DNA from 2 places in the Metabacillus sp. 22489 genome. Region 2 is predicted to be linked to the other one. Evidence: riboswitches for the same ligand, from Rfam matches in the RefSeq annotation. Region 2 holds a riboswitch; the other holds the start of a gene.

Region 1 (3,259 bases), on a different contig from region 2:
TACTGGTAAAAAGAAAATGTTTGCTTTTGAGGAAGGATATTTTTATCCTGCAAAAGAAGCGATTGATATGTATCATCGTTACAAAGAAGATATCGCCTTATTCGGTGAAATGGGCTTTAAAACGTATCGATTATCGATTGCATGGAGCCGTATCTTTCCGAAAGGTGATGAGCTGGAGCCGAATGAAGAAGGTCTAAAATTTTACGAAGACCTATTTAAGGAATGCCATAAATATGGAATCGAACCTTTAGTGACAATTACCCACTTTGATTGTCCAATGCATTTGATTGAAACGTACGGTGGCTGGCGAAATCGGAAGTTAATTGATTTTTATAAACGCTTATGTACAGTATTGTTTACTCGATATAAGGGACTTGTTAAGTACTGGCTTACTTTTAATGAAATCAATATGATTCTTCATGCACCATTTCTTGGAGCAGGGATTTGCTTTGAAGAAGGTGAAAATGAGGAGCAAGTAAAATATCAAGCAGCACATCATGAGCTTGTGGCAAGTGCAGAAGCTACAAAAATCGCACATGAAATCGATCCTGAGAATAAAGTAGGATGCATGTTAGCAGCAGCGAGTTATTATCCTTATAGTTGCCGACCAGAAGATGTCTGGGAAGGAAAGAAAAAGGATCGAGGCAATTACTTTTTCATTGATGTGCAATCAAAGGGTGCTTATCCTGCTTATGCATTAAAAGAATTAGCTAGAAAGAACATTGTGATAGACATGAAGCCTGAGGATTTAGAAGTATTAAAGAATCATACTGTTGACTTCATTTCATTCTCTTATTATGCTTCACGTGTTGCAGCAGCTGAAGATTCTAATGTAGAAAAGACGGCAGGCAATTTGTTCCCGACTGTAAAGAATCCATACCTCCAAGCAAGTCAATGGGGTTGGCAAATTGATCCTTTAGGTCTGCGTATTACGATGAACGATTTGTATGATCGTTATGAGAAGCCTTTATTCATTGTTGAAAATGGGTTAGGTGCAGTAGATATACCAGATGAATCAGGATATGTAGAGGATGATTATCGGATTGAGTATTTAGCAGCACATATTCAAGCTATGAAAGATGCTGTTGATGAAGATGGTGTTGATCTTCTTGGCTACACATCCTGGGGCTGCATCGACCTAGTATCAGCAGGCACTGGTGAGATGAAGAAACGCTATGGCTTTATCTATGTAGACCGTGACAATGATGGAAGAGGAACTTTAAAAAGAACGAAGAAGAAGTCATTTCATTGGTATAAAAAAGTGATTGCAACAAATGGGGAAGATTTATCGAATCAATAGTAGTAAATGAATCATTCTATCATTTTTACCATCTTTTGCAGAGGTGGGAATGTTGATAGGAGCTAGTAATCATTTCTTGATAGAAGGATGTACTTTAAAAGGTACATCCTTTTTTTATATAGGAACAGTGAAAGTATAGTATTGTATTGGTATAAGATTATTTGGCTCAATTGATTAAAAATGACCACGGATTAGTTTATTAACAGCATAATAAAGGGACTTTTGGAATAGTAAGAAATTGTTAAAGCTAACTATAAAGTATCTGGAAATATTAAATTATTTACTAAAATAGTATTTTGATGATAAAATTGAAATAGTTCGTTTTTTGCTTAATCTTATTTTAAGAGCGGGGGACCCAAATTTTTTCTGCGGATAGTTCCGCTATTGGTGAATTCTTTAAAAAGAAGGGGCTCGTTGTTTCCCGTAGTCCTAACCTGAAAGCTAACCTCGTAAGCGATTGAGAGGAAACAGTAGGATAGAGAATGGTGAATCGGCATTAGCCGTTTTTTTGTGTGAAATATCGTATCTATTTGTTTCCCTTGCCTGAGACATTCGTTTATATAAAATCAACAAGAAGGTGGGGTAATTAATGAAAAAATTCAAATTAAGCTTAGCAAGTCAAATTTTTATCGGTCTTATATTAGGTATAATCATCGGTGGAATTTTCTATGGAAGTGAAACGGCACAAAGCGTTTTACAGCCATTTGGGGATCTGTTTCTCCGTTTAATTAAAATGATTGTCGTGCCAATTGTCCTTTCTAGTATTATCGTTGCGATTGCAGGTGTTGGTGATTTAAAATCTGTTGGTAAGCTAGGAGCTAAATCACTTACTTATTTTATAGGGATGACATTGATTGCAATAGCTGTCGGACTTATAGCAGCGAATATCTTCCAGCCTGGTGCTGGTTTAAATATGGACAAGCTGGAGCATACTGATATTTCAAATTATGTTGAAACATCAGAAGAGCAAGAAGGAAAAACAATTGCCGAAACACTTCTTCATATTGTTCCGACAAATCCAATTAGTGCAATGGTTGAAGGCGATATGCTTGCGATTATTTTCTTTGCTGTCGTTTTCGGTATTGGAATTGCAGCTATTGGAGATAAAGGAAAACCGGTTTTACGTTTCTTTGAAGGTACGGCAAGTGCAATGTTTTATGTGACAAACTTATTTATGAAATATGCGCCAATTGGTGTGTTTGCATTAATCGGGGTAACGATTTCTAAATATGGTTTTGCATCACTTATTCCATTAGGTAAATTAGCTCTTACTGTTTATGGAACAATGATTTTCTTTGTCATTGTGGTCTTAGGCATAATGGGTAAAATTGTTGGGTTCAGTATCTTTAAATTATTGAAGATGATTAAAGAAGAGTTAATTTTAGCATTTTCAACATCAAGTTCGGAAACGGTACTTCCGAAAATTATGGACAAAATGGAGCAAGCAGGAAGTCCAAAGCATATTGCGACTTTTGTTATTCCAACAGGTTACTCGTTTAATTTAGATGGTTCTGTTTTATATCAAGCAATCGCATCATTATTTATTGCGCAAATGTTTGGCATTGAACTAAGCATTGGCCAACAAATAACCCTAATGCTTGTCTTGATGGTAACCTCTAAAGGTATGGCAGGAGTACCTGGTGTCTCATTCGTTGTTCTATTAGCAACATTTAGCACAATTGGTTTACCTGCTGAAGGATTAGCGATTATTGCTGGTATTGACCGAATTCTAGATATGGGACGTACTGCGGTGAACGTAGTAGGAAATTCATTAGCAGCGATTGTTGTCGCTAAATGGGAAGGGCAATTTAACCCTCCTCTTGAAAACATGAAAGATGCTTCATAAAATTGTCTCAGCAAGCATGAAAAGCTGTGAAATTAAGACCTTCAACGTTAATGTTGAAGGTCTTTTTTGTGAGATGATTCTGGGATTACCTTTTCAGTAAAACACTCGTAGTA
Region 2 (3,259 bases):
CCTACAGTTCCAAAAGCAGAGGTCGCTTCAAATAAATACATAATGAAATGATGACCCTTATCTGTAATACTTAATAAAATTGTCACGAGCAAAATAATCATTAAGCCACTTAATGCCACAGTTATAGCCTTTAATATTGTTTGCATTTCAATTCTTCGTTTAAATAAAACAATATCTTCCTTCCCTTTAAGTTGGGACCAAAAGGTTGCCATTAAAACAGCAAAGGTAGTGATTTTTATCCCACCAGCTGTTGAACCTGAACCAGCACCGATATACATGAGGATAATTGTTAAAAATAAACTTGCGTGTGTTAAATCTGCAATCGGCAATGTGTTTGCACCAGCTGTCCTTGGAGTAACTGCATGAAACAAAGCACCATACCCTTTTCCTGAACTATCTAGAGTGCCTAATGTGTTAGGGTTATTGTATTCAAAAAGGAAAATTAAAATTGAAGCACCTGCAGTTAAAATGAAAGTTGTAATTAAAACGATTTTTGTGTTTACCGATAATCTGCGCGTCATTCGGTATTCATATAGTTCATTAAAAACAATGAATCCTAAGCCACCTAAAGTAATAAGCGAACATATCGTTAAGACAACAAAGGGATCGTCAACATAGTCTGTCAAGCTTCGGAACTCCCCCATTAAATCAAAACCAGCGTTATTAAAATTCGATATGGCATGAAAAAAGCCGTAATAAATCGCTGTTCCTATTGGCATGTCAAAGGAAAAACGAATCGAAAGGATGGTAGCGCCAATTGTCTCAATGATTATAGTGAACAACAAAATTCGCTTTACCAATTTGACAATCCCTGAAATTGAGATGTTATTATATGCTTCCTTCAAAACTAATCTTTCTTTTAAAGAGATTTTCTTGCCTAATAATATAAATAAAAACGTTCCAAACGTCATAAAACCTAATCCACCAACCTGAATGAGCGTTAATACGACCAGCTCACCAAATGTAGAAAACGTATCGGCCGTATCTACAACAACAAGACCTGTTACACAAGTAGCGGAAGTAGCCGTAAATAATGCATCTAAGAAAGATAGACCTTTTCCGTTTTCTGTAGCAATCGGTAATGTTAATAAAAACGTTCCGATCAAAATGATAATCGCAAAGCCTAATACTAAAATTTTTGGCGGATTTAAATAATCATTTATTTTTTTCATAGTAATCTCCTTGAATTACCTTAAAGTTAGAAACTCTTCTAATTTTTCCATTGCTTTTAATCATTTATTACATGCTTTGAAAAAATAAATCTTTCTGTATTTGCTTATGTTGCTTATAACAGCCGAGTTGTATTCCACCTGCTTAAACGATTGTTAATTTACGAAAATAGCCATAAATAAAGACCAATGATTACTTTCCTCCATGTTAAAATGAACAATATCAAAATAGATTCCAGCAGAAACTATTCAAAAATTCTGATGAAATTTAAAGAAATTGTCATTTCCAAACATCTTTAATGGAGAAAATGTATTCATTGGTCTATAAAACACCCAGCATTTAAGGCTGCTTTGTGTTCTATCTTCCAAGAGGTACTTTCACATTTAAAGCACAAAAAAAGACCTTTTTTGATCAGGCTGCTCTTTTGCTCCATCATAAAACAAAAAAGCCCCCTGTATTAGGTGGTCCTTTGACCTCCTTCGCTTTAGTCGACGAAGTTAGCTGACGGGTAGAATGGCGAAAGAGTTTCTCATCCCTTCTGCAAAAGCAGAATTAACCCCAAATAATTGGTTCCTCCGTTCTCATATTATGAGATTTGACCATTAATATTTGATTTACGGAGATAATTCTACGCTTATCATCATTGCACTGTAAACCCCTTGGAAGTTCAATATTTCGTTAAAAATGACGATATTCAGCCATTTTTACTATTAAAACTCATGATAATACTGTTTTTCGTAATATTTCTCCTTGTTTTTATGGATTTTAAGGTTTTGTAAAAAAATTAAAATATGGATTGACAAAAACTTTATTCGGACATTAGAATTACTCCATGAATCCCAGATATGCTATGGAGGTTTTATGAATTATTCCAAAAAGAAATTAGAGGCAAAAATAAGTGAAGAATTAATTAAGCTTCAGCGTGAATTAATCGGAAAAGGCCCACAGGAGGCAAAAACATATATCGTTTATGACATGATGATTACACGCTACAAAGGAGTTTTGACTGTGGAAGAAAAACATTTAGTCAATAGCGATCCTGGGAAAAAACTTGTTAAGGAAATGAGAGAATTACTGCGAGAAAAATATTGTCAGGAGTATGAAAAAATAATCGAACAATATACTGGATGTAAGGTACTTTCATCACATAGTGATATAAGCACAAGTACAGGTGAAAGAATAGAAGTGTTTATTTTAGATAGGAACTTAGAAAAATGGATTGAAATGAATAATTGAATCTTATTTTTGTATGGCTTTTTAAATTTTAGCTATGTTAAAGCTAAAATGTAGAATTCTATGTAGTTTGTTTATTGGAGCGCATACGGTAAGAAGTGTGGCAAGGGATCCTACACAAGACCGAATGGCGAGAAGCCCCCAGAACAGCACTCAGAAAGCGAAAATAAGCAACTTAAATTAACAAAACTACTTGTTATTGATTATTTCAAACTTTAATACTTTAGAAAAGGTGGAAAGCATGGGGAAAACCACTTATCGTTATTTAATTAATGCAGAAGGTAAGGGCGGAGAGACTTACTTAACTCATTGTCAAGATAAAGAGGAACTGCAAAAATGGTTAGAAGTCCACGAGCGTGATTTAATAATGGAGAAGCTACATGTGATTGATAAAAAGAAGCATCCTTTACTAAAGCTATTTTCATTTAAAAAATATTAATACTAAATCTTATCAAAATGTCTTGCTTCAAAAAGGAGCAAGGCATTTTTGTTTAAAAGATGCCTCATTTACCTGGTAAAGGGTCCTTGTTATTGAAAAAAACGAATCACTTGAATATCCATCAAGTAAAGGATATTATAGATAGAAGATATCTATAATAGAGAGGTTACGATTTAGGATGAAGTTTTCAAAAGCAACGAACTATGCGCTGCATACTATGCTCCATTTAGCGATTGAACCCCCAGAGAAGCATGTAGGTGTACACCAGCTCGCTGACCATCAACAGGTATCAACAACATATTTGTCTAAAATTTTGACAAAGCTTGTAAAGGCAGGGATGGTTGAGTCTGTTTCCGGTGCGAATGGTGGCTATAAGCTTAAACCAAATTGGGAGAGTATTTCTTTGTTGGACATTAT

What was found. A riboswitch is a leader RNA that binds a small molecule or an ion and turns the genes downstream of it on or off. The one in region 2 is predicted to bind cyclic di-AMP.
Region 1: it holds a riboswitch for cyclic di-AMP, as region 2 does, so the genes downstream of both, ACTJJ9_RS11710 (cation:dicarboxylate symporter family transporter) here and ACTJJ9_RS10395 (TrkH family potassium uptake protein) in region 2, are expected to answer to the same signal.

What each region holds. Positions count from the first base shown of each region.
Region 1 covers NZ_JBQENT010000016.1:86,399-89,657, reverse strand. The annotation lists gene ACTJJ9_RS11715 (6-phospho-beta-glucosidase) at 1-1,300, shown strand, start outside; cyclic di-AMP (ydaO/yuaA leader) riboswitch at 1,617-1,771, shown strand; gene ACTJJ9_RS11710 (cation:dicarboxylate symporter family transporter) at 1,890-3,146, shown strand.
Region 2 covers NZ_JBQENT010000013.1:111,709-114,967, reverse strand. The annotation lists gene ACTJJ9_RS10395 (TrkH family potassium uptake protein) at 1-1,172, opposite strand, end outside; cyclic di-AMP (ydaO/yuaA leader) riboswitch at 1,642-1,781, opposite strand; gene ACTJJ9_RS10390 (DUF2294 domain-containing protein) at 2,032-2,406, shown strand; gene ACTJJ9_RS10385 (hypothetical protein) at 2,645-2,842, shown strand; gene ACTJJ9_RS10380 (Rrf2 family transcriptional regulator) at 3,021-3,259, shown strand, end outside.